Regions from separate parts of the Planococcus alkaliphilus genome, predicted to be linked through region 2. Evidence: a T-box and tRNA genes for the amino acid it is inferred to sense, from the RefSeq annotation. Region 2 holds a T-box; the other holds one or more tRNA genes.
What was found. A T-box is a leader RNA that pairs with one kind of tRNA and senses whether it is charged. The one in region 2 lies ahead of trpS (tryptophan--tRNA ligase), so its partner is inferred to be a tRNA-Trp.
Positions count from the first base shown of each region.

Region 1: it has a tRNA-Trp gene. The T-box ahead of trpS (tryptophan--tRNA ligase) is inferred to sense a tRNA for this amino acid. The anticodon was not compared.

Region 1 is NZ_CM168060.1:1,047,961-1,063,395, reverse strand. It holds gene AC2EXB_RS05485 (thioredoxin family protein) at 1-168, shown strand, start outside; gene AC2EXB_RS05480 (RluA family pseudouridine synthase) at 225-1,070, shown strand; gene AC2EXB_RS05475 (aldo/keto reductase) at 1,099-1,929, opposite strand; gene AC2EXB_RS05470 (NCS2 family permease) at 2,079-3,380, shown strand; gene AC2EXB_RS05465 (hypothetical protein) at 3,467-3,775, opposite strand; gene trmL (tRNA (uridine(34)/cytosine(34)/5-carboxymethylaminomethyluridine(34)-2'-O)-methyltransferase TrmL) at 4,111-4,584, opposite strand; gene queG (tRNA epoxyqueuosine(34) reductase QueG) at 4,595-5,740, opposite strand; gene AC2EXB_RS05450 (B3/B4 domain-containing protein) at 5,811-6,473, shown strand; gene AC2EXB_RS05445 (C45 family autoproteolytic acyltransferase/hydrolase) at 6,622-7,668, shown strand; gene AC2EXB_RS05440 (C45 family autoproteolytic acyltransferase/hydrolase) at 7,705-8,757, opposite strand; tRNA gene AC2EXB_RS05435 (tRNA-Leu) at 9,079-9,162, opposite strand; gene AC2EXB_RS05430 (anion permease) at 9,325-10,323, opposite strand; gene AC2EXB_RS05425 (DUF47 domain-containing protein) at 10,339-10,956, opposite strand; gene AC2EXB_RS05420 (ISL3 family transposase) at 11,446-12,669, opposite strand; tRNA gene AC2EXB_RS05415 (tRNA-Leu) at 12,852-12,935, opposite strand; tRNA gene AC2EXB_RS05410 (tRNA-Cys) at 12,946-13,019, opposite strand; tRNA gene AC2EXB_RS05405 (tRNA-Gly) at 13,027-13,101, opposite strand; tRNA gene AC2EXB_RS05400 (tRNA-Gln) at 13,107-13,178, opposite strand; tRNA gene AC2EXB_RS05395 (tRNA-His) at 13,188-13,263, opposite strand; tRNA gene AC2EXB_RS05390 (tRNA-His) at 13,306-13,381, opposite strand; tRNA gene AC2EXB_RS05385 (tRNA-Trp) at 13,401-13,474, opposite strand; tRNA gene AC2EXB_RS05380 (tRNA-Tyr) at 13,481-13,564, opposite strand; tRNA gene AC2EXB_RS05375 (tRNA-Thr) at 13,570-13,645, opposite strand; tRNA gene AC2EXB_RS05370 (tRNA-Phe) at 13,668-13,743, opposite strand; tRNA gene AC2EXB_RS05365 (tRNA-Asp) at 13,763-13,838, opposite strand; tRNA gene AC2EXB_RS05360 (tRNA-Met) at 13,842-13,918, opposite strand; tRNA gene AC2EXB_RS05355 (tRNA-Val) at 13,993-14,068, opposite strand; tRNA gene AC2EXB_RS05350 (tRNA-Glu) at 14,079-14,153, opposite strand; tRNA gene AC2EXB_RS05345 (tRNA-Ser) at 14,186-14,275, opposite strand; tRNA gene AC2EXB_RS05340 (tRNA-Asn) at 14,283-14,357, opposite strand; rRNA gene rrf (5S ribosomal RNA) at 14,370-14,485, opposite strand; rRNA gene AC2EXB_RS05330 (23S ribosomal RNA) at 14,629-15,435, opposite strand, start outside.
Region 2 is NZ_CM168060.1:2,520,145-2,535,579, forward strand. It holds gene AC2EXB_RS13505 (putative glycoside hydrolase) at 389-1,564, opposite strand; gene AC2EXB_RS13510 (ABC transporter ATP-binding protein) at 1,708-2,646, opposite strand; gene AC2EXB_RS13515 (ABC transporter ATP-binding protein) at 2,646-3,701, opposite strand; gene opp3C (oligopeptide ABC transporter permease) at 3,715-4,734, opposite strand; gene opp3b (oligopeptide ABC transporter permease) at 4,734-5,669, opposite strand; gene AC2EXB_RS13530 (peptide ABC transporter substrate-binding protein) at 5,860-7,569, opposite strand; gene AC2EXB_RS13535 (DUF3899 domain-containing protein) at 7,812-8,153, shown strand; T-box leader at 8,198-8,410, shown strand; gene trpS (tryptophan--tRNA ligase) at 8,457-9,449, shown strand; gene AC2EXB_RS13545 (hypothetical protein) at 9,673-9,966, opposite strand; gene fabF (beta-ketoacyl-ACP synthase II) at 10,507-11,751, opposite strand; gene AC2EXB_RS13555 (beta-ketoacyl-ACP synthase III) at 11,779-12,714, opposite strand; gene AC2EXB_RS13560 (YjzD family protein) at 12,903-13,088, shown strand; gene AC2EXB_RS13565 (ATP-dependent Clp protease ATP-binding subunit) at 13,130-15,259, opposite strand; gene AC2EXB_RS13570 (metal-sulfur cluster assembly factor) at 15,390-15,435, opposite strand, start outside.

The DNA of each region.
Region 1 (15,435 bases), 1.5 Mb from region 2:
GTTCTCCAATACAACCTATTGGAATACGACCAAGGCTGGGAAGATTATTTCATCGAAGCAACGCCTACACTCGTCCATTATGAAGACGGCGAAGAAGTCGCGCGTTGGGTCGGAGCACAACCGAAAGAAAACATAGAAGAATTCTTTAATCAAGTCGTTCTAAAATAATAAGATATAAAGGGTCATGTGCGGTGCGCATGGCCCTTTCATTTGGAGGAATCGTTATGGCGTGGAGCTATACTATACAAGACGACGGCATGACCGTCGAAGAATTATTGAGGAAAGAATGGGGCCTCGGCAAAAAAGTGGTCCATGAAATGCGCATGGCCAAAAGTGTGAAGAACAAGAAATTCCAGGAAGTGATCTGGAAAGAACCTCTTGAAAAAGGAACCGTGCTGCAATTCGAGCTGCCGCCTGCCGCATCCCCTTACGAGCCGAAGCATGACATAGAATTGCCGATCCTTTTCGAAGACGATCATTTCATTGTGGCACGCAAACCGAAAGGCATGGCCACTCATCCGAATGAAGTCGGACAGATTGATACGTTCATCAATGCCATTCTCGGCCATATCATCCGGGGCGGCGGATCTTACGGCGAGCATGTCCATCGCCTTGACCAAGGCACATCCGGCCTGTTAATGGTCGCAAAACATCCTGTCGCGAAAAATGTGCTGGATCGCATGCTTGAACAAAAACAGCTGGTGCGCGACTACGAAGCGGTAGTAAAAGGCAAAGTCCACAACAAATCCGGGACGATCGATTTCCCGCTTGGCAAAGACCGCCATCACCCAACCCGCCGCCGTGTCTCGCCTACCGGGCAAAGTGCTGTCACGCATTATAAAGTGCTAAAGCAAATGGAAGGAAAATCATTGCTGCATCTGACGTTGGAAACTGGCCGCACGCACCAGATCCGGGCGCATTTGTCCCATATCGGCCATCCGATCATCGGCGACGAAATGTACGACGGACCAGCGACACAAGACGGTGCCTACCATCTTCATGCATTCCGCATGTCGTTCATCCATCCCTTCACCCATGAAAAAATTGTCGTAGAAGATTCTGCGCGTTAAAAAAAGCCGCCAAATTTGGCGGCTTTTCTTATAGGCTGATTTTATCCGGATGCGTTCCTGAACGCCAATCCTGGTTCAACTCGTCGATCATTTTCATTTCCTCTTCCGATAATGAGAAGTTATAGACATCCGCATTTTCAATTATGCGGGATGGCGTCACCGATTTCGGAATGACGATGAGATCACTTTGCAAATGCCAACGGATAACTACTTGCGCAATCGATTTTCCATGGACTTCTGCAATTTTTGCCAATACAGGATCTTCCAGCAGTCTGCCGCGTGCAAGCGGTGACCAGGATGTAATGGCAATATTATGCTCTTCACAAAATTGGCGCAGCGGTTCTTGCGTCAGTTGAGGGTGGAGCTCAATCTGGTTGACCATCGGCTTCGTGTTCGCAGTAGCGAAAATCTTTTCCAGATGGTGGATCTGGTGGTTAGATACCCCGATCGACCGCACCAATTTTTCATCGTATAGACGCTGGATTGCACGGTAAGTATCAACAAAAGTTTCCGGAATAGCCCAATGCGTCAAATACAAATCCAAATAATCAAAGCCAAGGCGCTCAAGCGACGCCTCAAAAGCGCGGAGTGTTTGATCGTATCCTTGGTCGGTGTTCCAAACTTTCGAAGTGATGAATAATTCCTCGCGTTTAACCCCAGACGCCCGAACTGCTTCTCCAACTTCCCGTTCGTTCTCATAAACCGTGGCCGTATCAATCGCAGGATATCCCGCTCCTATCGCAGCTTCCATCGCTTTTAGCGCTTCATCCGGCTCTTTCATTTTATACACGCCGAGTCCGAAGCGAGGCATTTCAACGCCATTATGTAAGGTTTTTGTTGATTTAATCGTTAATTCCATGTCAATCATCCTTTCTCTCTTTTATTGTACAAATAACTTCCACTTATTTCGACTATTACGATTTCTTAAAAAGGGTTGCATTTCATAATAAAAGCGAATAATATAGTGGATGTTGTTTAAATCGTTCGTGTTTGAAAGGAAGTAATTCAATGTTTCACTTAAAAGAAAATGGAACGACTGCCAAAACAGAAGTTTTAGCTGGAATGACCACTTTCTTGACGATGGCTTATATCGTCATCGTCAACCCCGTTATTCTCAGCGCTGCAGGCGTGCCTTTTGACCAAGTTTTCCTTGCGACCATCATTGCCTCCGTAATCGGCACCTTGTGGATGGCCTTAATGGCCAATTATCCGATTGCTATCGCTCCCGGTATGGGGTTGAACGCCTATTTCACTTCTATGGTTCTTGGATCGGATGGAGCCATCGATTATATCACTGCTTTTAGCTCTGTATTTGTGGCTGGACTTCTTTTTGTTATTTTATCATTGACGCCCTTGCGTAAAGTATTGATCCAAGCGATTCCTGAAAACCTGAAGCATGCCATTACAGCTGGCATCGGACTGTTCATCGCCTTTATCGGTATGCGCATGAGCGGACTTATCGTCGCTAATGATGCCAATCTTGTCGGCCTAGGGGATTTGACTTCAGCGCCAGTCATCTTGACCTTAATCGGCTTATTCATCACTTTGATCTTCATGTCGCTGAATATTCATGGCGGAATTTTCTTCGGAATGATCGCTACTGGAATCATCGCCTTTTTCACCGGCCAACTGAAATTTGAAGGAAAACTTTTGGAACTTCCCTCGCTGCCGGATGGCATCATCGTCTGGAATCCGATAGAAGCCTTCCAGATGGTTATCGATTTCGGCTTATACGGCGTTGTTTTCTCTTTCCTGTTAGTGACCTTGTTTGATACGACGGGCACCATGGTCGGTGTCGCAAAACAGGCCGGATTGATGAAAAACAATAACATGCCGCGAATGAGACAAGCCTTGCTTGCCGACTCAATCGCCGGCACAGCCGGCGCCATGGTCGGCACCAGCCCGACTACCGCTTTTGTGGAATCTTCATCAGGAGTTGCTGCTGGCGGACGCACCGGCTTAACGACGTTAACGGTAGCCATCTTGTTTATCTTGGCTGCATTCTTCAGCCCGCTTGTCGCCGCCTTATCAAATGTCGCAGCCATTACAGCACCTGCTTTGATCATCGTCGGCAGTTTGATGATCGGCTCTGTGAAAAACATCGAATGGGAAAAATTCGATGAAGCTTTTCCTGCATTCTTGATTGTTCTTGCGATGCCATTGACATCGAGCATTGCAACCGGAATCGCACTCGGCTTTATCTCTTATCCGCTTATGAAAATCTTTAAAGGAAAATGGAAAACGGTACACCCGATTCTTTATGTATTCGCTGTCCTTTTCGCCATTCAACTTTTTATTGCACCGCATTAAGAAAAACGGAAGCGCCCGTCAAATCTACACGGACGCTGGAGTCTGGACACAAAAAAACGCCCTCCATGGGCGTTTTTTTTGATTGATTAAATTCTAGCGGTGCGGTTTGAAACAGCTGCGCTGATCAGCAAGACGATGGCGCTAAGCAAGTGCATTGCCCAGCCGATAAGCGGGAACCACGAAATGAGGCTTGTGATAATCCCAAGAATCGAGCCTGCTTTTGGAGAGTATTCACGGAAACAGAAGAATAGCGTAATGGCGTGAAGGACGAACATGACGCCTAAAACACCGTATCCTGTGCTTAAGACAACAGAACCTCCGATAAATGGAATCGCCAGGAACGCCTCTGCTAGTCCCGTAATCCATAACAATGCTACAGAAATTTTCATTCTCATTATTGAATCATCCCTTCTTTTAATGCCTTTCTTTATATACGTTTGGCCAAGCGATAAGTTTCGTTTTCTTCAGCAAATCAAACAGCTTCCGACATAACTTCTCCATATTTGGCTGGAGAGTTATATTTCATTTTCCCCGCCTTTGCGCTATACTAAACAAAGATGCAAATTTCAAGGAGGTCGTTACTTATGAACTTAATCCTTATTTTAGGTATTTGTGTAGCGTTCCTAGCTGCTATTTTCACTGCAGGCTATGACGACAAACCAGGTACTCCAGAAGACAAATAATGAAAAAGAGCTGTTCCCTTTCAAAAGGGCAGCTCTTTTTTTATTCATTATTTTAACCCCGGGTAATCCTGTTGGCGCAGTGCTTCATACATTAAAATGGCAGCTGTATTCGACAAATTGAGCGAACGGATATTGTCATTCATCGGGATGCGCAGGCAATGATCAAGGTTCGCATCGATCAACTCTCTTGGCAAGCCTTTCGTTTCCTGTCCGAAGACGAAGAAATGGTCTTTTTCAACATCCGAGAAATCGAAAGTCGTATACGTTTTCGTTCCAAATTTCGTAATGTAATAAAATTCGCCGTCTGCATAACGATCGAATAACTCTTGAAGCGAATCGTGGTAATGGATGTCGACGTGCTCCCAATAATCGAGTCCAGCCCGTTTCAGCATTTTATCATCCGTTGAAAAGCCAAGCGGGCGAATCAAATGCAATTTTACTCCTGTACCTGCGCACGAACGTGCAATATTCCCTGTATTTGCTGGAATCAGCGGTTGGTATAAAACAATGTGTATAGCCAAGTTCTTTCACTTATCCTTTCAATTCTTCGGCGTAGAACGCCAATCCTTTTTGAATTTCTTCTGCCACTTCCGCATCCTGTTCGACGAGCTGGGCTTGTTTCAATGCTTCAAACCCTGATTCGGTGCCGATCTTCCCGATGGCCCATGCGGCCGTTCCGCGAATAACCGGCCGTTCATCGCTTTTCAACAGCTCGATCAATGCAGGCACAGCCGATTCTTCTTTAAAATGGGCCAATGCCAGAATCGCATTCCGCTGAATCGGCTTTTTGCCTCTCCAAGAACCCGACACATAACCGAACTTCGCTTTAAATTCTTTATTGGAAATCTTAAGCAAAGGCTCTAAAAGCGGTTTCGCAATTTCCGGATCCGGTTCAAATTCCATATGGATTTGATTTGCCTTGCGCTTATTCTTCGGACAGACCGTTTGGCACGTATCGCAGCCATACAACCGGTTGCCGATGACGCCCCGGAACTCGTCCGGCAAAAAGCCTTTCGTCTGGGTTAAAAATGAAATGCAGCGCGTTGCATTCAATTGGCCGCCTTCAACAATCGCCCCTGTCGGACAGACATCGATGCATAACCGGCAATCTCCGCATTGGTCTTCCATCGGCTCATCGTAACGGAACGGGATATTGGTGATCATTTCCCCCAAATAAACGTAAGAACCGAATTCCGGTGTAATGATGGATGTGTTTTTCGCACTCCAGCCGATTCCCGCGCGTTCGGCCACGGCACGGTCAGATAGCTCGCCAGTGTCCACCATTGAGCGCATGCGCGCTTCCGGATAATGGGCTGCAATAAATGCCTCAAGCAGGACCAACCGCTCTCTTAACGCCGCGTGGTAATCTTTTCCCCAGGAAGACCGCGAAAAAATTCCGCGGCGTGCACCTTTGACGCCTTGAGGCGCATCTTTCATTTTTGAAGGATACGCAATCGCAATGGCGATGATGCTCACTGCTTCATCCAGCAGTAAATCGGGCCGGATCCGCTTTTCAATATCGGGTTCTTCAAAGCCGGATTGGTATTTCAATTGCTGCTGGCGGATCAGCCGATGCTTTAAATTATAAAAAGGCTCTGCCGAAGCAAAACCGATTTTATCAATTCCGATCTCCGAGGCATACGCAACAAGCTCTTCTTGAAATTGATCGAGATTCATGCTGTAACCCCTCAATTCTATTCTATGATACTATAATGATTAACTACTATTACTTGAAAGGAAGAGTGCCATGAAAGCTTCCATCGACCCTAATATCAAAGAAATCCTTCCTGATTTTAAAATAGGCATCATTCATTATAACAATATCACCGTTTCCGATTCACCTCAAATGTTAAAAGGCCGCCTTCAGCTTTTCCAGGAGCAATTGTATTTCGACTTGGATGAAAAAGAGTTGACAGATTTTCCGGGCCTGTTGGAATGGAAACTGGCATGGAAAGCGTTAGGTGCAGATCCGAACCGCTACCGCCACTCCGCAGAAGCCCTGTTCCGCCGGATCAAAAAGCAGAATTACTTGAAGCCGGTGCATTCAGGCGTCGACATGAACAACTTCCTGTCCCTGCAATACGAAATTCCACTTGGCCTTTACGATGAAGACAAAATCAGTGGCGATGTGGAAATTACATTAGGTACGGACCAAGACCAGTACGAAGGCATCAATAACCGCTTGAATACACTTGCCAATATCATTGTGGCAAAAGACAGCCAAGGGCCGTTCGGCAGCCCGTATGTCGATTCCATCCGGACCGCTGTTACAGAAGAAACCAAAAATGCGCTCCACATCTTTTATTTGCGTCCATCGATGAACCGGGATACGGCACTGGAACTGTTGACTGCTGCATCCAATATGTTCACCGGCATCAACGGCGGCGACGCTGAGTTTTATATTCTCTAATCTGGAATTTGCCCCGCCTCCCTTCCGAGTGCTAGGCAGATTCTTTTTCTTTCCGAAAAAAATGCAGTAAACTCGGGGTAGCTCGAATTCGAGAGTTTTTCACAGACTCACAGAAATTCGCTAATTTCCAATAAATGAGGGATCGCCAGTGAAAAAAGTCCACAGTGATATTATTCAATTTCGCGGCAGCCATTATGATTTCGGTTTTAAACAAGGCGAGTTGTTAAGGGATTCCTTTATCCTCCCCAACCGCAAAAAACAATGGGGCTCCAAAAACAAAAATTTTCTAATAGATGAAACACAGGCAACCAACACGCTGCTTGCGTTTGCTCCGAGAATTTGGGAGGAAATCAATGGATTGGCCGATGCACTCGAATGGAGTATGCAAGACGCCATCCGCGAATTCGGCGGCTATTATTTGGAATACACGAGAAGCGGCTGTTCGATTTTTACAAGCAGCGCATACATGGTCCGCAATTACGACAGCTCTCCCGAAGGCTACGAAGGACGGTTTGCCCTGTACCAGCCGACAGACGGCGGCTATGCCACCATCGGACCGACCATGCAAATTACCGGCAGAACCGACGGGTTAAATGAAAAAGGGCTCGTAATGGGCTATAACTTCATCAATCGGCGCAATTCTGAAGACGGTTTTATTTGCAATATGATCGGCCGGTTGATCTTAGAGAATTGTGCAACTGTGGAAGAAGCGATTGAATTGCTGGAAGAAATACCACACCGCCGTTCTTTCAGCTATGTGCTGCTCGACCGAAGCGGGAAATCCGTAGTCGTTGAAGCTTCTCCACGCTCTGTCGTTGCACGCACTTCAAACGTTTCCACCAATCATTTTGAATTGCTGACTGAAGAAAACCGCTACCAGATGAAAGATTCGATTCGCCGTGAAGAAACCATTCGCACCCATTTAAACGAAGCAACAGATGCCTACAGTGCCTTTCGCAGATTGAACGATTTGGAACAAGGCGTCTTTTCGGAGAAATACAGCACGGCTTCCGGAACGCTCCATACCGCTTTTTACTTCCCGGAAAGCTTGGAAGTCGGTTTTGCCCTCGGTCCGAATCGCTTGCCGCTCATGTTTGATTTTAAGAAGTGGCTGCAAGGCGAACGACTGCTTGCTAAACGCATCAACGGAAAAATCGATACGAAACTGCCATTCCCACATATGGCAGAAATGTAAAAAAAGCGCCCTCCACCGGGCGCTTTTTTCATTTGCTTAAACAAACTGCTTATCCAGATGGGCAAAACCGATATCTGTATCGATCTCCCCGTAGATTTTACGTTCGGTGAGGTCTTCTCCTGCCAGCCATTTTTTGAAATCAAAAATTTCTGGTTCCTGGTTTCCGCCTAGCGCAAACCATACCGCCAATTCTTTCGGCAAATAAGCAGACGTATGGATGGTCCCTGCCCAGCTCTTATACAACTTCGAGAACACACCTTTATCTACATCATTGAACAGGCGAAAAGCCTGATAAGCATCCTGCGTTGCATCCGGCTGCTGCCTGATCGCATCCAAGCGTTCATACGAATCGTTTAAGTAATTCCGGTTTTCATGTTGTTGAATTTCAAAATGGTTGGTGCACGCCGCATCCTTCCTGACATCGACTGCTCTCGGGCTTGCTTCAATGATGGCAGACTCGCCGCTCTTATCTTGCACAACGTAGCTAAACGAACCGCGATGCGGAATTTCTTTTAAAAGTGCAACTGCTTCTTGAATCGTCGAACAAGTCTCAAGCATGATCCGGCCAATCATATAGCAGACAAATCCGTCTCCCGGCTGTTTCCGATGCGTGAAATTATACCCCATCGCAAAGCCCTTCTCATTCATGCCATCCATGCGCCCCGTTATGCGGGAAGAAGGCCCAATAAAGGCATAGCCGCCATCCGTTGGCTGAAACAGCAAAAAACGCCCTTCATAAGTCTGAGGATGGAAATCATAATTGCGGACCAAGAAGTCATCTCCTGTCACAATTGAACAGCCAGATGGCATCGCATCGATGCGGTAGCCTCCGAAATCCCTTAGCACTTCCTCCATCGGCAAATCCAAGCTTTCCTGAAGCCCAAGCAACTCTTCCCAAATCCCCGGAGCAAACTGCAAAAAGGCAGTTTTGGTTTCATTTACATCAATTTTAAATCTCGGCCGTTTCGCTTTCCATTGCTTTCTGCGGTTATCCAAAATAATGGATTCCCTTAACCGTTCTCCTTGCATCTTTCCAAACTCATAATGGCTGCCACGGAATTGAAAAATATCGCTATGTATCTGCTTCATAGGCTCCTCCTTCTGCTTTTAAACACATTTTCTCCCGTCATTATATCAAGCAAATAATGGATAAAGACAGGAATTGTGCTTTTTGCCGGTTTCTTTAATAGACTCATGGAGCATATATGCCTCTAATTCTTCTTTTAAGACACTTAACAGCTGCAGAAATACTTTAGTGGAATAACTCTTCCTATTGATTAAAAAGTGTTTCTACAGCAAGCTCCCAAGCTTTTCAGCAATAACCCTCTTCTTCTTCAATAAAAGAGCATAAAAAAACACTTCTTGCATGAAGCAAGAAGTGTTTCAGCATCCGCTAAGCGGTGCAAAGTATACCGGCGGTCGGGGTCGAACCGACACTCCCGTGAAGGAACGGGATTTTGAGTCCCGCGCGTCTGCCAATTCCGCCACGCCGGCTTAATCGAATTGGACAAGATTTATCTTAACATAGCTTTTATAAATTGCACAAGCCTTTTTTGCGAAAAGTCTCATCATCCGTCTAAATCCATAAGCTATGAAAGCCGCTGCCAAAGTCCAAAGAAAAACAGGGCTTTGAATATCAAAGTCCCTGTCTTTATTTTAAAGGAAAATATTAAGGATGAAATAGATGGCTGCGGCTAATGCTGCCGATATCGGCATCGTAATCACCCATGTGATCAGCATCGTTTTACCGGTTCCCCATTTCACGCCTTTAAGCCGATGTGAAGCTCCTACCCCCATAATGGAAGAGGAAATGACGTGCGTTGTACTAACCGGTAAATGAATGAATGTCGCTCCGAAGATAACGGCTGCTCCAGTCAAATCAGCAGCTACGCCATTGACAGGACGGATTTTCATAATCTTGCCGCCAACGGTCTTAATGATCCGCCATCCGCCAACAGACGTCCCTAATGCCATTGCGGCAGCACAAGTAGCTTGCACCCATAACTGAATATCATCTGAAGATTGGTAGTTGTTGACGATCAACGCCATTGTGATAATCCCCATCGCTTTTTGTGCGTCATTCGTACCATGCGAAAATGATTGCAAAGCCGCTGTCGCAATTTGAATCAAGCGGAAGTTTCGATTCGTTTTCGTTAAATTATTATTTTTGAATACTACTTTAAAGATACTATATACAAGATACCCCACAGCGAATGCCAGAATAGGCGATAAAATCAACGCTTGGAGAATTTTTATAAACCCTCCGTAATTCAATGCTGCAAATCCTGCCGCTGCAATGGCAGCACCGGCGATAGAACCGATTAAAGCATGGGAAGAACTACTCGGAATTCCGTAATACCAGGTAACCAAATTCCAAGTGATTGCAGCAAGCAAAGCGGCTAAAATCACCACCGACCCATTCGTCAATGTAAATGGATCAACAATATCCTTCGTAATTGTTTTTGCTACTCCTGTAAATGCCATAGCTCCGACAAAGTTCATTACCGCAGCAAGCATAATTGCATGACGCGGCTTTAAAGCTTTTGTAGAGACTGCAGTAGCTATTGAATTGGCTGTATCGTGAAAGCCATTGATAAAGTCGAATATTATAGCAAAAACGACAATTAAAACTGTTATTAGCAGAACCATATCCATCGGTCATCTTGCTCCTTAAGCGTTTTTCATGATAATAGACTCAAATGTATTTGCTACCTTTTGGCAATGGTCTGCAATTTCTTCAAGCTCTTCATAGATTTCTTTATATTGAATAATGCGGATCGGATCTTTTTCCGTCTGGAAGAGATGTTTGATCGCATGGCGTCTCGTCACATCACATTGGGACTCGTAATCTTTTATTTTAATGGCGTGCTCTCTCATAGCCGGCAATTTCTTAGAAGACATCAAATCCACAGCCGTTTCGATTTCAATCGTGCTGAGGCGGATCGCTTCTACAAACTCCAACATGAATTCATCCGCATTGACGATTGAATACATTTCAAACATTGAGGCAGTATGATCTAAACCATCTAGCACATCATCCATACTCATAGCCAGTGCGAGAATGTCTTCTCTTTCAATAGGCGTGATAAAAGCGTTGTTCAAGTCCTGGATGACTGTATGGACATAATTATCGCCTTTTGTTTCATAATCTTTCATCGTATTGGAGAAAATCTTCAAATCACTGATTTCCCGCAATTTATAGTCAGCAAAATAAGCTGCACTCTCTTTTAAATTCAAAGCGATATCCCCTAGTAGAACTGCAAACTTATCTTTTTTCTTGAAAGCCATTTTCTTACCTCCGCTAATTTCTAAAATAAATTCAAAGCTAGATTATGATAGCTCTTTTTAATCTTTTTTAATAGAACTTTAACCCCAACTTTACAAAACCTTAATAAAACAAACGATTATGAATTTCCTGTTTAATCTATTCGATTTTCTTTAATCTCCATTTCTGTAATAACGTAACGGCTGCTGATCTCCTTCGCCATTTAATCTGATCCCTGTTAAAGAGAACTTCTCAAATTAGCTAATTTAGTATAAAACATTCCATCAGAATTAGAAAGACTTTTATCTCTTAGAGCCTAGCCTGCATACAAATTGAAATCCATTTGTTTCTTTTTTTTAAACCTTCCTGATATTTTCCCTGGGTCCCGATAAACGGTTCTGTTCTATACAAATTCATCCTATGAAAAACTGCAGATGCGTACTTTTATTTCGCTCATTGCTGTTTAAACGGTTCTCCGTCAAATGTTGGGGTGAGGTGAAATTTTCCTCACTCTAACCAACGTGAACTCCCATATTCTTATACTTGTGTGTCAGTAGTATTTTGGCGCGGGCGCGTTCGAAATTCTGAAAGCCGAACGCGTTCCGCTTAATCACTTTTGTCAGGTTATTGATGCCTTCCAAGAAACCATTGGAATACTTGAACGAGAAGCTGTTCAAGATTTCCGTCTGCCAGTTTCGGAAGGTGCCCATGGCTTTCTGGAACTCGGGAATGCCCGCTTGTTCCACCAGCCGATAAAATTCCAGCAACGCTTCTTTGGTCTTGAGGATTTCCTCGGGATCTCTTTTTTTGCTTGCCTGAAACCACGTGCAATACGCTTCCTTCAGTTCGTATGCTCGTTTGAGCTCCTCATCCATTTCAAGATACCGCTTCAAGTACCAACGGTCCTTTTCGGTTAACTTCTCACTGTTTTTGTAAAAGACGTAGCGCATCCGTTTGCCTTTTTTGCGGTCATAGTCGTTCCAACTTTTCTGCACGCGTCTGCGGACCGCGTCCAGCGCCCAGTAAATGTACCGGCAGAAGTGGAAGCGATCGGCGATGATCACCGGTTTGCCGAGTGCTTTTTTGACCGCGGCTTTAAAGGAATGGCTCATGTCCATGACGACGATTTCCACCGCAGCTCCGTGCTGTTGGAGATACTGTTTGATCGTCTCTTTTTTCCGGTTGGGCAGGATATCGATCGGTTCTCTCGTTTCGCCATCGGCGATAATCAGTTGGTACTTTCCTTCACGGGTGTCGCCTTTGTATTCGTCGATGGCGATCACACGCGGTAATTTTGCGGTTTCAGTAACTTCCTGGAGCGCCACCAGATCGAAACGCCGAACGATGGTCGAAGCGGAAGCGCCGTATTGTCCGGCCACTTCCTTGAACGTTTTCGCCTTGACGCTGCGCACATGAACCGCTTGGTTCCACTCTTTTGAGAACCGTTGATAGCGGCCGATGAATGAATTCTGTTCGGCGAATTTCTTGCCGCACGCCCCGCATACGTAGCGTCTCTTCTTATAGAAAAGGTAAGTCTGGCGTTCAAACCATTTCAGGTGTTTGATCTTTTGGATCCGGTAATCGTGGACACGCCGGGTCTTCTCCTGGCAACGCGGGCAACGGTGTGCCTTCACTTCCAACTCCACATGCAGGGCCACCCGGTCCTCCACCTGTTCCATCTTCATGATTTTCACATCTTCTAATCCGGGAAATTTCATGGTAAAATTCAAGTGCACGCATCTCCTCTTCTTTACTTGTTATTCGACATTTCAAGTATAAAAGAATTTGGAGATTGCGTGTCTTTTTTTGGGCCGAATTGTTTCAACACCCCAACAATTAGTGTAGAACCAAAAAAAAAACCTTCAGCATCCGAAGATGTTGAAGGTTTTATGAAAGGACAGGCAGGTCCTTTGCAAGATACCGGCGGTCGGGGTCGAACCGACACTCCCGTGAAGGAACGGGATTTTGAGTCCCGCGCGTCTGCCAATTCCGCCACGCCGGCATAATATAAATGGAGGCGGCAACCGGACTCGAACCGGTGATAAGGGTGTTGCAGACCCATGCCTTACCACTTGGCTATGCCGCCAATTTTATGGAGCGGAAGACGGGGGTCGAACCCGCGACCTCCACCTTGGCAAGGTGGCGTTCTACCACTGAACTACTTCCGCAAAAGCTGGGGTACCTGGATTCGAACCAGGGCATGACGGGATCAAAACCCGTTGCCTTACCGCTTGGCTATACCCCAATAATAAGATGGGGCGGACGAGGGGAATTGAACCCCCGAATGCCGGAATCACAATCCGGTGCGTTAACCACTTCGCCACGACCGCCACTTTACTATTTTATATGTGCATTTAATTGAAATTAAAACATGGGGCGGACGAGGGGAATTGAACCCCCGAGTGCCGGAATCACAATCCGGTGCGTTAACCACTTCGCCACGACCGCCATCATATAATTTTAAAATTGGCAGGGGCAGTAGGAATCGAACCCACATCGGAGGTTTTGGAGACCTCTGTTCTACCGTTAAACTATGCCCCTAAAAACTGGTGGTGGGGGGCAGATTCGAACTGCCGAACCCGAAGGAGCGGATTTACAGTCCGCCGCGTTTAGCCACTTCGCTACCCCACCAAAAATGGTGCCGGAGAAAGGACTTGAACCCTCAACCTACTGATTACAAGTCAGTTGCTCTACCAGTTGAGCTACTCCGGCATGGAGATAAAAAATAAAAATATGGTGGGTCAGGACGGAATCGAACCGCCGACACTTAGAGCTTCAATCTAATGCTCTACCAACTGAGCTACTGACCCACATTTGAAAGATAAAAAATGGCGGTCCCGACCGGGATCGAACCGGCGATCTCCTGCGTGACAGGCAGGCATGTTAACCGCTACACCACGGGACCATTTGGTTGCGGGGGCAGGATTTGAACCTGCGACCTCCGGGTTATGAGCCCGACGAGCTACCGAACTGCTCTACCCCGCGATAATAATAATTGAGTTTATTTCCTATATTATAGAAGAAACTCATATTTACAAGTTTTGCTTATGTATTGTAAATGGTGGAGGATGACGGGATCGAACCGCCGACCCTCTGCTTGTAAGGCAGATGCTCTCCCAGCTGAGCTAATCCTCCAATTATATAATGGTGACCCCTACGGGATTCGAACCCGTGTTACCGCCGTGAAAGGGCGGTGTCTTAACCGCTTGACCAAGGGGCCATTAATTTGTATGTTCATTTGGATATTGCTACTGGCGGAGAGCAAGGGATTCGAACCCTTGAGACGGTTGCCCGCCTACATGATTTCCAATCATGCTCCTTCGGCCACTCGGACAGCTCTCCAAAAGAATGGCTCCGAAGGTAGGATTCGAACCTACGACCATCGCATTAACAGTGCGGTGCTCTACCACTGAGCTACTTCGGAATAATATTATCAGCCTGGCAACGTCCTACTCTCACAGGGGGAGACCCCCAACTACCATCGGCGCAAAAGAGCTTAACTTCCGTGTTCGGGATGGGAACGGGTGTGGCCTCTTTGCCATCACTACCAGACTAATATTTATTTTGAAAGACAAGTTTTATTATACCAATTCTGACCGGTATTTCAAGCTTTTTTTGAAAAAACTTTTGCCTTATTCTTTCAAAACTGGATATTCGACATTGAATACAGGAAACGCGCTCTTCAGAAAGCCATTTTGGTTAAGTCCTCGATCGATTAGTATTCGTCAGCTGCACGTGTCGCCACGCTTCCACCTCGAACCTATCTACCTCATCGTCTTTGAGGGATCTTACTTGCTTGCGCAATGGGAAATCTCATCTTGAGGGGGGCTTCGTGCTTAGATGCTTTCAGCACTTATCCCGGCCACACATAGCTACCCAGCGATGCCCTTGGCAGAACAACTGGTACACCAGCGGTGTGTCCATCCCGGTCCTCTCGTACTAAGGACAGCTCCTCTCAAATTTCCTGCGCCCGCGACGGATAGGGACCGAACTGTCTCACGACGTTCTGAACCCAGCTCGCGTACCGCTTTAATGGGCGAACAGCCCAACCCTTGGGACCGACTACAGCCCCAGGATGCGATGAGCCGACATCGAGGTGCCAAACCTCCCCGTCGATGTGGACTCTTGGGGGAGATAAGCCTGTTATCCCCGGGGTAGCTTTTATCCGTTGAGCGATGGCCCTTCCATGCGGAACCACCGGATCACTAAGCCCGTCTTTCGACCCTGCTCGACCTGTACGTCTCGCAGTCAAGCTCCCTTGTGCCTTTACACTCTGCGAATGATTTCCAACCATTCTGAGGGAACCTTTGGGCGCCTCCGTTACTCTTTAGGAGGCGACCGCCCCAGTCAAACTGCCCGCCTGACACTGTCTCCCACCCCGATCAGGGGTGTGGGTTAGAATTTCAATACAACCAGGGTAGTATCCCACCGACGCCTCCTCCGAAGCTGGCGCTCCGGGCTCAAAGGCTCCTACCTATCCTGTACAAGTTGCACCAAAATTC
Region 2 (15,435 bases):
AGAAATTTATTAAATTAGAATCACTATAATATAGAAGCTCTACATTCATTATACAATATTAGCTTTCAATTGAACATACCTTAGACAAAAAAACTATTACTTTTGTAGAGTTTGTCACATTATCGTTATAATTTCACGGCTTCAATCTCTCGTACATATTATTAAAAATACCCGCATCCTGTCCCTATTAAACCCTATTGTAAAAAAAATTATTCTCAATTACAATTGGAGATTTGAAAATAAAGTCTTCTCTTTATAGTACGTTTCACCTTTTAAATAGTTTCGTCTGCTTGAGAAAAAGTCCGGAATCTTTTATTTTTCTTATTCACTAAAAAGCCGCAAGAGGAATTTGGCGCTTTTCCTCTTGCGGCTGCATCATGCTGCTCCATTATTCAGGTGTATAATCGACGCCAGTCGAATAACTATTGCCAGCATTCCATAGAAGATATTCTTCAATTCCATTATCATGTAATGCTTTGATCTGTGCTTCCACTTCCGCTTTTCCATAGTTCAAGTAATTTCCTGCTCCTAAATAGGAAGCTGTAAAATCTTGAAGCCAAGGACGGGATACAGGTGGATCTTTCAATTCGCCCAGCTTTTTATTTTCTACTTTTGCGTATTCCGAAACTAATTTATACGGCTCTAAATCCGGCTTGGCAATTCCGAAATAAGAAGTCCAATGGCTAGGGTAGATCATAGATGAAATGACATCCACATTCTCAGAGATCTTCGAGAAGTTTTGTCCAATTCCAGGTGCTTCTGGCAGCGTAGCCGAATAGCCAAAGATGTCGACTGACACTTCAACATCATACGGTTTAAGCTGCTCCCTTGCGTATGCCACGAAATCCGTGACTGCTTCCACTCTTCTTTGGACAGGATCTAATTCCGAGTTTTCGTATTCTCCCATCGAATATTGGAGAGTATCTGCCCGTTTTTCAAATCCTTCAGGGAATCTCACATAATCAAATTGGATTTCCTTAAAGCCAAGTTTTGCAGCTTCAATCGCAATTTGGACGTTATAATCCCATACCTCTTTTAAGAATGGATTTACAAACGATTCGCCTCGTCCATTTTTCCAAACCCCGTTGCCCTCAACAAAGGAAAGCTCGGGTTTTGCATTGGCCAATTCCGAATCTTTAAAAACAACCACTCGCGCAATCGGGTAAATCTGTTTTTCTTCCATTCTTTCCAGAACTGCCCGTGGGTCTTTCATAAAAGGCTGCCCGATGCCTAGTTTAGCGAGCGGCGAGCCTTCTTCGGGTTTATATGTCAAATAACCCATATCTTCTTTGAAATCGATGACCATGGCGTTCAAGTCTGTTGTATCAATCAAATCAACCAGTTTTTCAAAACGCTCGCCGCCAGCAGAATGTCCCGTTACAAAAATACCTCTCACTGCATCAGGATATTCAAAAGTCAGCCCGGAATCGTATTTAAATAATTGTGAAGTAGCTAAAATGTCTTCATTCACTTCAAGCGAATGATATGTACGTGTTGTAAAATCAGGAGCCGCCTCTTTATCTCCAGCCGCCATAACTGTAGTAGATGCCATTGTGCTTAGCATCAGAGCGCTAATAACTGTAAATTTTGTCCATTTCATCATTGCCATGCACCCTCTCCATGTTCTAGTTTAATTTTATCATTATTTCAATAAATTGAAAGAAAAAAACGATGATTCCAAAGTATGGAATCATCGTTAGAGTTTTATTATTTTACTGCTACAGATGCTTTTAAGGATTGGAACTCACTTTCTGAACATTGAACGAAATGTCCAGGCGTGATTTCTCTCATTTTCACATCGTCCTTTTCCGTGTAATTATGAGTCGATGGATCGTAAGATTTACGGACCCGATTGCGTTCATAATTTGGATCTGGAAGTGGGATAGCTGATAATAGGGACTGAGTGTACGGGTGCATCGGATTATTGTATAAATCTTCTGCTGGCGCTAACTCAACCATTTTACCGAAATACATTACGCCGATACGGTCTGAAATGTATTTAACCATCGACAAATCGTGGGCAATAAATAGATAGGTCAACCCTTTTTCTTCTTGTAATTCTTTCAGCAAGTTTACAACCTGTGCTTGGATTGAAACGTCTAATGCAGAAATCGGCTCATCTGCGATGATAAAATCCGGTTCTACAGCTAGTGCACGGGCAATTCCTAAACGCTGGCGCTGTCCACCTGAGAATTCATGCGGGTAACGGTTCGCGTGCTCTTTATTCAAACCAACTGTTTCTAGCAAGTCAAAAACCATCTTTTTGCGGTCTGCTGCATTTTTAGCGAGTCCGTGAATATCAATGCCTTCTGCAATAATGTCCATTACTTTCATTCGAGGATTCAAAGAAGCATATGGATCTTGGAAAATCATCTGCATTTTGCGATTGAATTTTTTCAAGTCTTTTTTGGATTTTTTGCCATGTACATTTTCGCCTTCATAAAATACATCGCCAGAAGTCGCATCATACAGACGAATGATAGAGCGGCCAGTTGTGGATTTCCCACAACCGGATTCCCCTACCAATCCAAGTGTCTCACCGCGGTAGATATCAAAGCTAATGCCGTCTACCGCTTTTACTTCATTTGGTTTGCCAACATTGAAATGCTGTCTTAAATCTTTGATTTCCAGTAATTTTTCTGCCATTAAATTGCGCCCCCCTCATAATATCGGCTTCCTGGGAATTTCTTCATGCGCTCGATAACAGTTGCAGGAGGTTCCACTTGTGGAGCATCCGGGTGCAACAACCAAGTTGCAGCAGAATGCGTATCGCTGACTTTGAAGAATGGAGGGTTTTGCTCCATATCAATCTGCAATGCATATTCGCTGCGAAGCGCAAACGCATCTCCTTTTGGTGGATCTAGAAGATCCGGAGGAGTTCCTGGAATGGCATATAATTTCGCTTCATCCGTATCTAAAGAAGGCATAGAACTTAATAGCCCCCATGTATACGGATGCTGTGGGTTATAGAATATTTCATCTACAGTACCAATTTCCACAATCTTGCCGCCGTACATAACTGCTACTCGGTCAGCAACATTTGCAACTACCCCTAGATCATGGGTAATGAAAATGATCGATGTGTCGATTTTTTTCTGAAGGTCTTTCATCAGCTCTAGAATCTGCGCTTGGATCGTAACATCGAGTGCCGTAGTCGGCTCATCCGCAATCAAGATTTGCGGATTGCAGGCTAAGGCGATGGCAATTACGATACGCTGGCGCTGACCGCCTGAGAATTGGTGCGGATATTGCTTCATCCGCAATTCTGGCTTCGGCATCCCAACAAGGCGAAGCAAATCTATTGCCACTTTTTTCGCTTCTTCTTTGCCAATTTTTTGGTGTTTCAACAATGGTTCTGTAATCTGGCGGCCAATCGGCATCGTCGGGTTTAAAGAAGTCATCGGATCCTGGAAGATCATCGAAATGTCCTTGCCACGGATTTTCTGCATTTCTTTGTCGCTCAATTTCGTCAGATCACGTCCGCCGAATAGAATTTCGCCGTTTTTGAATTCTGCTGAGTTTTCAGGCAGTAAACGCATGATCGATTTAGTCGTAACCGATTTACCAGAACCGGATTCTCCTACAATCGCCAAAGTTTCGCCTTTATATAGATCAAAGTTAACGCCTCGGATAGCTTTGACTTCCCCACCAAATGTGTTAAAGGAAAGCTCGAGGTCTTTTACTTGTAAAATCTTCTCCATATAACTTTCCTCCTTAATCTTTCATCTTCGGATCCAGCGCATCACGAAGACCATCGCCGATCAAGTTAAAGCAAATCATGATAATACTTAATAGGACAGCCGGGAATGCTAAGATATGCGGCTGGTATTGAAGCAATTTATAACCATCGTTGATCAATGTTCCAAGCGATGCATCGGGTGCTTGAAGACCAAGTCCAATGAAACTTAAGAAAGCCTCGAAGAAAATGGCGCCAGGAATCGTGAACATCGTATTGATGATGATAATGCCTAACACGTTAGGCATTAAGTGTTTCCAAATAATGCGGGAATCGCTCGCCCCTAATGTGCGGGAAGCCAAAACGAATTCCTGGGATTTGTATTTCAGTACTTGTCCACGAACTACCCGTGACATCCCCGTCCAACCGGTGATGGTCAAAGCGATAATGATCGCGAGAATCCCCGGATCCATGATCAAGATGAAGAGAATAACAACAACCAAGTTTGGAATACCTGTTAAAATTTCGACGACACGCTGCATGATATCATCAATGCGGCCACCGAAATAACCGGAAATTCCGCCGTAAATAACTCCGATAAACATGTCGATTGCAGCAGCGACAAATGCGATGAATAGGGATACTTGCGTTCCTTTCCATACACGCGAGAACATGTCGCGGCCAAGCCCATCAGTTCCGAACCAATAGTTGACTTCAACATTTTTCATATCATACAAGTCGACTTCTTTGCCGCCAAGAGAACCTGTTCCATCCATGATCCCCAGTTTTTCAATTCCTGGAATCTTGGGCGGCAAGTTTGCATGCGTGATTGTTTGAGCATTTGGCTCATAAGGGCTGATCATTGGCCCAACAAAAGACATGATGACAATCAATCCGAAAAGGATGATACTGACGATTGCCCCTTTATTTTTCTTTAAGCGCATCCAAGCATCTTGCCAGAAGCTGACACTCGGCTTCGTGATGCGTTCTGCCTGTTTTGTGTCAACCGTGATGCGTTCAAATGAACCTTTTGGCAGTTTTTCTAGATTTTGGGTCATTAGTTTTTACCTCCTGAAAGACGGATGCGCGGATCGATAACGCCGTACAAAATATCGACAATCAAGATAACGATAATTAGGAAGACTGAGAAGAAAATCGTTGTGCCCATAATGATTGAGAAGTCATTCACCATAATTGATTTTACAAACTGCTCCCCGATTCCTGGAATTGCAAAAATTTGCTCGACTACTAAAGAACCAGTAAGAATACCGACTGCCATTGGCCCAAGAACCGTAATTAACGGAATCAATGCGTTGCGGATCGCATGTTTAAATGCAATTTCTGAACCGCTGGCGCCTTTTGCTTTTGCTAATGTGATGTAGTCAGAACCTAAAACTTCAATCATTTCTGTACGAATGAAACGAGCCGCTGTTGCAAGCGGGAACATTGCCAGTGCGATTGATGGCAGGACGCTGGACATAAAGCCGTCTTTCCACAAAGCAACAGGGAACCATTCCAGCTTTAAGCCGAACCAATATTGCAGCAAAGAAGCAAATACAAACGATGGTATTGATATCCCAATAATTGCAACTAGTGTACTGGAGTAGTCGATCCACGTGTTTTGCCGCAAGGCAGCAATCATTCCAAGCAAGATGCCGAGAATTGTTCCCAGTACCATACCTTGGAAACCAATTTGAGCGGACGGACCCATACGGCTAATAATCAGGTCTGTAACATTTGCTCCTTTAAATTGGTTAATTGAAATACCTAAATCCCCTTTTAACAAGCCAAACATATAGTCAAAATATTGAACAGGCAGAGGTTCATCTAAACCATACCGTGCTTCTACTACTGCCCTTTGTTCTGGAGATAATTTATCTGCGGAAGCGATAGGGGAACCTGGTAAAATCTTCATTAAGAAAAATGTAAATGTTGCAATCAATGCCAATGTGATCACCATATAGATCAATCGTTTGCCGATGTATCGTGCCATGTTGCACCTCCAAAAAATAATTCTATTTCACAAGCTATGTGCATTGACAATAGGCTTGTTCTTTTCGATAGTTAGCAGAAAATGGTCAATTTTCGGTGAATTCGCCTGCATTAGAAAAGAGAGTATATCGTCCAAATACCAGCGATATACTCTCTTTCTATTTGTTTTTCACAGAGGCCGGGTAATTAACTTATTTACCTGAAATGTAAGCCCATTTGTAGCTGTAATCTCCGCCGAATGGGTGAGAGATAATGTCATGCACGTAAGGTTTTTGAAGAGACATCAAACCGCGTTGGTAAATTGGTGCGATTGCAGCATCTTCTTCGATCAAGATTTGTTCTGCTTTAGCCATAGCTTCCCAGCGACCAGCAAGATCTTGAGCCAAATCGCCTTTCGCTTGATCAACTAAAGTATCGAATTCTTCGTTAGAGTAGGACATTTTGTTTTGAGCAGATCCTGTTACGAAGAGGTCAATGAATGTCATTGGATCCTGATAGTCAGGGCCCCAACCAGAGTTTTGGATATCATAGTCTTGTGCTTCATCAAGCTCTAAGCGAACTCCGAAAGGAACAGCTTTAAGCTCAAGAGTCAAACCTTCAAGGTTTTCTTCAAGTTGAGATTTCATGTACTCGTCCATTTTCTTAGCAAGCTCTGAATCTCCACCTAGCATTTCAAGTGTAACTTCAGTCAAGCCAAGCTCTTCCATTCCAGTTGCCCAGAATTTCTTAGCTTCTTCTGCGTTGAATTCGTTCATGTCGCCGTTAACTTCACGGAAGTCCGCGTTGTTTTCATCGAATGTGAATTCAGTTGGTACCAAGTAGTTAGCTGGCAATGAACCGTTTGCTAATACTACATCAACTAGGTCTTGTTTGTTGAAAGCCATAGAAATCGCTTTACGAATATTTACGTTTGCAAGTGGAGTCTGTTCTCCATTGCGCTCTTGGTTAAATTTCAAGTAGAACACAGTTGGTTCTAGTTCTCTTACAACATCTGGATCTTCAGCATATTGCATTGCGAATTCACCAGATAGACCTGTACGGTCTTTTTCGCCTGAAGTATAAAGGTTGATTGCAGTGCTAGTTTCTTTAACAACGTCTACGTTGATTGTTTCAAGTTTAACTGTTTCTGCATCCCAGTACTCAGGGTTTTTCTCCATAGACCAAGTCAAGCCAGTGCCATCCCAGTTTGTTAACATGAATGGACCGTTGTAAAGCAAGTTATCTGAGTTAGAAGCATAAGCATCGCCTTTTTCAGTAACGAAAGCTTCGTTCAATGGGTAGAAAGTTCCGAAAGCCATTAGTGACATGAAGTATGGGGTAGGGCGCTCAAGAGTAACTTCTAGAGTTTTCTCGTCAACAGCTTTAACTCCCAATTCAGCTTTGTCCATTTCGCCTGCAGCAATTGCTTCAGCGTTTTTAATCGTACCAGCCATCATGTATGGACCGTAAGGTGATCCAGTCGCAGGGTCGATCGCACGCTGCCAAGAGAATACGAAATCGTTAGCAGTTACTGGTTCGCCGTTAGACCATTTAGCATCACGTAATTTGAAAGTGTAAGTTAATCCATCTTCGCTGACTTCTGGTTCAGCTTCTGCAAGAGCAGGTTCAGCAACGTTTTCTTGGTTTAAACGGAATAAACCTTCGTTAACGTTGTTCATGATGTTGAAAGCAACGGCATCCTCAGCCAATGATGAATCCATTGTTGGGATTTCTGCACCTTCCATCAAGTTAAGTACTTGTTCAGCATCTGGTTCTCCTGCTGGTTCTTCTCCGGCTGCTTTATCGTCGCCGTCTGTCTCTGGTGTTTCAGCTTTATCGTCATCCCCGCCGCCACATGCAGCTAGGAAAGCGCTAAGAACTAAAACAAGGCTAAGTAGCCAAAATAACTTGCTGTTCTTCACTTAGGTGACCCCCTTAAATTTTCTGAAAAATTGGTACACTGTTTATTATACATAATCTTTTTTTCTTGTACAGTACTTTTTTTAAAAGTATTTACACTTTTGTAACAATTGTGTTTCAACATTATTACACAAAAAGCCGTGATTATTGAAGTTATCAGCATTTTCGAGGTGGAATTATTTTCATTATTTTTTTGATTTTTTTTTCAAGTTCTTCTACAATTAATAAGAATTGAGGTGCAAAAATGAAAAAAATGGTGATAAGTGTCATTGTTGTGCAGGTGCTAATTTTACTGACCATGCTCATTCGAAGCGAGCCTTTCTCCCTGCTTTCTTATATAAATAATTCGTTTATTTTTGGAGGGGTCCTGGTTTTTATCGGTTTATGGGTGTTTGTCATCAGGACAGGAGTTTTCGATATCTTTACACTCAGTATGCGGAAATTCTTCAAAGTCAGATCCACTCTCGAAGATGATGAAATGCGGGCCCCTTCCGAAATTTTCTCGCTGTCTGCTACACCGCTATTGATCATCGGCGGCGTGACATTGCTCTTTATGGCGATTTCCTTATTGATTTATGAACTTTAACCGTTGCACAAAAAAAGTTTTTTGTATTATACTTAGAAAATAAACATTGAGCGATGAGAAAGAAGAGTAAATGCAGTTTCTTCTATATAGAGAGCCTGTGGTCGGTGGAAACAGGCAGAGAGCTGCATTGAATGGACTTTTGAGCTGAAACAGTGAAGTAACAGTAGCCGTTTCCGTGATCTTCACGTTATGAAGAAGAGTGGCCAAATATGGCAACTAGGGTGGTACCGCGGAAAAACACATCATTCGTCCCTTTTCTACAGGGATGTGTGCTGTGTTTTTTTATTATGAGGAGGAAAAGCAATGAAGAAAAAAATCTTTTCAGGCGTTCAGCCTACCGGTACAGTCACGTTAGGAAACTATATCGGCGCGTTTAAACAATTTACAGATTTGCAAGATGAATTTGACTGCATTTTTTGCATCGTCGACCAACACGCCATCACCATGCCGCAAGAACGGTTAGAACTCAGAAAAAATATTAAGGCTCTTGCAGCTCTTTACTTGGCTGTCGGGATCGATCCCGAGAAAGTCACTCTATTTATCCAATCTGAAGTTCCCGCACATGCCCAAGCCGGATGGATGATGCAATGCATCTCTACTATTGGCGAGTTGGAGCGCATGACCCAATATAAAGATAAATCAGCGAAGACCGCTTCTGTGTCTGCTGGATTATTGACTTATCCTCCGCTAATGGCTGCTGATATACTGCTCTACCAAACAGATGTGGTGCCTGTTGGAGATGATCAGAAGCAGCATATTGAACTGACGCGCGATTTAGCGGAACGGTTCAACAAAAAATACAACGATGTTTTGACCATTCCGGAAATCCGCGTTCCGAAAAACGGCGCGCGCATCATGTCGCTGCAAGATCCTACTAAAAAAATGAGCAAGTCGGATGCCAATAAAAAATCTATCGTCACGTTATTGGACGATTTAAAAACGATTGAAAAGAAAATCAAATCAGCTGTGACGGATTCGGAAGGGATCGTCAAATACGATCCAACAAACAAACCAGGGATTTCAAATCTCTTGACGATTGAAGCCGCACTTACGGATGCAAGCATCGATTCGCTTGTTGCTAAATATGAAGGCGTCGGCTATGGCGACTTCAAAGCTTCTGTCGCGTCAGCCGTAACTGCTCACTTGGCTCCTATCCAAGAACGCTATCAGGAATTACTGAACTCGGAAGAACTGGACCGCATTTTAGATGAAGGCGCCGAAAAAGCGAATTTCTTAGCCAATAAGACATTAAAGAAAATGGAAAATGCGATGGGTTTAGGCCGCAAGCGCAAATAAAGAATGAAAGAGGCTGCATTTTGCAGCCTCTTTCATTTTTTCAGGATTTCCTGCGTGAAGCGCCTTATGCCTTTCGGGGCTAACGGGCCGCTTCCGCTTTTCTTATTGTCTAGACTCCAGCGGCCAGCCCCTCGGGATCATAAGTCCTTTCACTACGGAAATCAGGATTTCCTGCGTGAAGCGCCTTATGCCTTTCGGGGCTAACGGGCCGCTTCCGCTTTTCTTATTTCCCAGAGATGTACGCCCATATATAGCTATAGTATCCTCCAAACGGATGCGAGATGATGTCGTTGACATACAGTTTCTGCAAGGACATCCGGCCGCGCTGATAGATCGGTGTGATTGCCGCATCTTCTTCTATCAGAATCTGTTCAGCTTGCGCCATTGCTTCCCAGCGTCCTTCGAGGTCTTGAGCCAGCTCCCCTTTGGATGCATTGACCAACTCATCAAACTCAGGATTTGAATAGGACATTTTGTTTTGAGGGGAATCGGTTACGAACAAGTCGATGAATGTCATCGGATCTTGTTCTGCATCAGGTTCTCCTGATCCTCCGCTCGTACCGTCTTCATTATTTTGGCTGCCTCATTACTTCCTCCCTTGCCGCCACAAGCTGCTAAAAACCCACTTACCACCAGCATAGAAATGAGAAAGATCGGTCTTTTCTAGATGAACATAGGAATGCCTCCTTATTTTTCCGAAAAGATTGATTATTTTCATTACAATTCTTTATTTGGATATTGTATTTTATTTTGATAATTAATATTTTTTCGATTAAAATCAATTTAATTTAATTGAATAAATATACTTCCTGCTTATGTTATCAATATTTTTATGGCACTGGATGAGTATGGAAGCTTTCTTTGAACAGCACCATTTTCGATCAGACACCTGAATTATAAAATTGTATGTATTATATAGTAGAACCCACTTGTTTTTTTGTGCTTACTTACATATCTTGTCTTGACCAGAACTCCTTCCTTCACTTTTAATAGAGAGCAATCAGTTTCATATATAAAAAACCGCCAGTTGGAGGACTGGCGGTTCATTTAAAAGAAATCATTGTTCAGTTATTTTTTTAAAGACCAACGATGCGTTATGACCGCCAAATCCAAGTGAGTTGCTCATTGCGTATGCAAAATCTGCTTTACGAGCTTCATTCGGCACGTAATCCAAATCACATTCCTCATCCGGCGTCTCGTAATTCATTGTTGGCGGCATGATTCCCTCTTTCAGAGCTAAGGCCGTGAAAATCGCTTCGATTCCGCCTGCCGCTCCTAATAAGTGGCCAGTCATAGATTTAGTAGAACTCATTCCTAATTTATAGGCATGCTCTCCGAAAACCGTTTTAACTGCCATCGTTTCGTATAAATCATTGTATTGTGTGCTTGTACCATGTGCATTGATATAGCCGATTTCGGTTTTATCGATGCCGCCGTCTTCCAATGCTTGAGCCATTGCTCTTGCAGCACCTTCGCCACCTGGAGCCGGAGCCGTAATATGGTGGGCATCTCCAGTTGAACCGTAGCCTACCAGTTCCGCATAAATTTTCGCACCGCGTGCTTTTGCATGTTCATATTCTTCCAGAATCACAATTCCTGCACCTTCTGCAATAACGAATCCATCACGGTTTTTATCAAATGGGCGTGATGCTGTTGCCGTATCCGGATTTGTCGTAAGTGCTGTGTTTGCTGTAAAACCGGCAACCGATAAACGGGTGATCGGCGCTTCCGCTCCACCTGAAATCATAACGTCTGCATCTCCACGCTGGATAACTTTAAATGCGTCGCCGATTGAGTTTGTTCCGGATGCACAAGCAGTCACCGAACAAGAGTTGATCGCTTTCGCACCAAAGTGGATAGAAACTTGGCCAGATGCCATATCCGGAATGATCATCGGTACAAAAAACGGACTGATCCGGCGTACGCCGCGGTCATTTAAAACATCCATCTGATTTTCAATCGTTTCCATGCCACCGATCCCAGAACCGATCCAAACGCCTGTGCGAAGTGCAGTCTTTTCATCAAGCTCAAGTCCTGCATCTTTCATTGCCATGATAGAAGAAGCTAACGCATAATGTGTAAAGCGATCCATTTTACGGGCTTCTTTGCGCTCAATGTAATCTTCAATAGAAAAGTCTTTAACTTCTGCAGCTACTTTAGCTGGATATTTATCTGCATCTAAACGAGTAAGCGGCCCTACGCCCGATTTACCAGACTTTACCGCTTCCCATGTGGTTTCGATATCATTTCCTAAAGGAGTCACTGCTCCAATACCTGTAATTACTACTCGACGATTAGCCATTCTCATTTCTTCCTTTCGCATATCCCTTTATTTGCCCCATCTCATTGCTATTGCGCCCCAAGTCAATCCGCCGCCAAACCCGACCATGACGACGACGTCATCCTCTTTGATCCGGCCTTCTTCCACATCTTCTACTAGAGAAATCGGAATCGAGGCTGCAGATGTATTGCCATATTTATGGATTGTTTTCGACATTTTCTCGATTGGCAAATCCAACCGAGCCCGCGAAGCTTCCATAATACGGATATTCGCTTGGTGAGGAATCAGAAAATCGACTTCCTCTTTCGTTAATCCTGCTTTTTCAATGACATTGATCGCAGATTCACCCATTTGGCGAACAGCGAACTTAAACACTTCTCTTCCGTTCATCACCAAATGCTTTCCTTCTTGGTAAAGGTTCGAACCGCCGCTGCCGTCCGCTCCAAGTTCAAAGGAGAGGATGCCGCGCCCTTCGGATACTTTGCCGACAACTGCCGCTCCGGCTCCATCACCGAACAATACCGCTGTATTACGGTCTTCCCAGTTAGTAATTTTCGATAATTTTTCCACGCCTACGACGAGGACATATTTATAAACATCAGAATCGATAAATTGTTTAGCCGTGACGACGCCATACATGAAACCTGCACAGGCAGCAGACACATCCATCGCTGCAGCATGAACTGCGCCGATTTCCTGTTGGATAACGCAAGCCATCGATGGAAAAGGCTGATCCGGTGTGACTGTCGCAACCAAAATCAATCCGATGTCAGCTGGATCGATGTCAGCGTCTTTAATCGCTTTTTTCGCTGCCTCTAATGCCATATCCGACGTGTCCTGTTCATCTCTTGCAATTCGGCGTTCTTCAATCCCGGTCATTGTCCGGATCCACTCATCAGAAGTATCCATCCGTTTTTCCAAATCGAAGTTCGTTAATTTATCTTCTGGCAAACATCTGCCTATGCCGATGATTCCTGCATTCATTATGGGTCCCTCATTTCAATTTAACATCAATTATTAGTACCTGGTAATAATGATACGTCATGTCCTTCATTTTTTCAACTAACTGACATACTTCCGACAAAATATCTTTGATTCTTCGAAACTTTCTTTCTGTATGGGGAACGGTATGATATGATTAAGCTAGATATTTTATGTAGAGGTGAAATTAGATGCAGTATATTGGAACATTCTTTTGGTCGTTCTTATTAATTTCTTTATTGAACTATGTAGTAAGCGCTGTTCAAAACGTACATTTCGATTTCATGTTGGGCGTTTACATTTCTCTAATCGTCTCTGTCTTGATTTTTGCAATTTCTGCAATCATCCCAGACGAGCCAGCAGCAGAAAAGCATTAATTAAAAAATCGCCATCCGGAACACTCCGGATGGCGATTTTTTTAATTAATTTTGATCTTCAATTTTCCATCTTCCATCGCCAAATGCAGTGTTGCATTTGCATCGATTTCCCCTTTGATCAATTCCCGGGCAATCTTGGTTTCGATTTCCCGTTGGATAAAGCGTTTCAGCGGACGTGCTCCGAATACCGGGTCGGTTCCCGCTTCAATAATATAGTCAATGACGGAGTCATCGACCGCCAAATCCAATTGCTGGCCTTTCATCCGCTGGCCAAGTTCTCCCAACATCTTTTTCGCAATTCCATAGAAATGCGAGTTGTCCAGTGCATGGAAAATGACAATATCGTCAATGCGGTTCAACAATTCCGGTTTGAAATGCTTCCGCAATTCAACCATGACAATGTCTTCAAGCTCATGTTCATTATCGGTTCCACCGATATAAGCTGAGCCGATATTTGAGGTCATGATTACGACGGTATTCGAGAAATTGATCAACCGGCCCTGGCTATCTGTAATGCGTCCATCATCCAGAATTTGCAGCAAAATATTGGCTACGTCCGGATGCGCTTTTTCTATTTCATCCAATAGCACAACAGAATATGGGTTTCTGCGCACCGCTTCTGTCAGTTGGCCGCCCTCTTCATAGCCGATATAGCCTGGAGGAGCCCCGACTAAGCGTGAAACGCTATGTTTCTCCATATACTCAGACATGTCGATGCGGATAAAATGGTCTTCCGAATCGAAAAGGTTTGCCGCTAAAGCTTTTGCAAGTTCTGTTTTCCCAACCCCAGTCGGACCTAGGAAAATGAAAGAACCAATCGGCTTTTGTTCGTCTTTAATGCCGGCACGAGCGCGCCAAACCGCTTCTGTCACAAGCTCAACAGCCCGATCTTGCCCAATGACCCGTTCTTTTAACGTTTCATCCAGCCTTAATAGTTTTTCGCGTTCACCTTCGACTAATTTAGTAACCGGAATACCCGTCCATCTAGCGACAATTCCGGCAATTTCATCTTCGGTCACTTCTTCACGCAATAGACGTTCTGCACCGCCCTCGTGCAATTCTTTTTCAAGAACAGCCAATTCCTTTTCAAGCTCTGGAATTTTGCCATGGCGGAGAACAGCAGCTGCATTTAAATCGTATTTGTTTTCTGCCTCTTCCAGTTGCCGCCGATACTGATCCAGTTTTTCACGCTTTTCCTGAATTTTTTTCAACGATTCTTTTTCAGCGTTCCATTGGTTCTTCATATCTGCTGTAGAAGATTTCAAGTCCGCTATTTCTTTTCTTAAAGTGGCCAATCGGTTTTGGCTCGCTGTATCTTTTTCTTTCATTAGAGCTTGTTCTTCAATTTCCAATTGCATTAAACGGCGAGTGACTTCATCCAGTTCCTGCGGCATCGAATCAATTTCTGTCCGAATCATCGCACACGCCTCGTCGATCAAATCGATCGCTTTATCCGGCAAGAAACGTTCGGTAATATAGCGGTCAGACATTGCTGCGGCTGCAACAATCGCCCGGTCATGTATCCGGACTGCATGGTGCAGTTCAAACCGCTCTTTCAATCCTCTTAATATCGATACGGTATCTTCTACAGAAGGTTCACGTACAAGGACTTGTTGGAAACGCCGCTCCAAAGCTGGGTCTTTTTCAATGTTCATCCGGTACTCATCAAGTGTCGTTGCCCCGATACAATACAGTTCTCCTCTTGCTAACATTGGTTTAAGCATATTCCCTGCATCCATTGCGCCTTCTGTTTTCCCTGCTCCGACAATGGTATGGATTTCATCGATGAATAAAATAATCTGTCCATCGCTGTCTTTTACCTGCTTAAGCACACTTTTCAGGCGCTCTTCAAACTCGCCCCGGTATTTGGCACCGGCAATGAGCGAACTCATGTCCAGTTCGTAAATGATACGGTCTTTTAACCCTTCAGGTACGTCATTTCGGACAATCCGCTGCGCCAATCCTTCGACAATCGCCGTTTTCCCGACGCCCGGCTCCCCGATTAGGACTGGATTATTTTTCGTTTTGCGGGATAAGATCCGGATCACATTGCGAATCTCCTGATCTCGTCCGATGACCGGATCCACTTTTCCATTCTTCGCTTGTTCCACCATATTTCGACCATATAGTTCCAATGGGGATTTTTGTTCTTCATTAGTAAATTGAACCATAAAATCACTCCTTATTAAGTTTGACCTTCTTTGACTAATTTAATTATAGTTAATTCCCTCTTATTTGGCAAATAATAACCACAAAAAAACACCATAAAATCAAATGATTTTACAGTGTTTGATGTTCTCATTATCTAACGCCAAGCGCCATTTTCGCATAGCGAGACATATGGTCT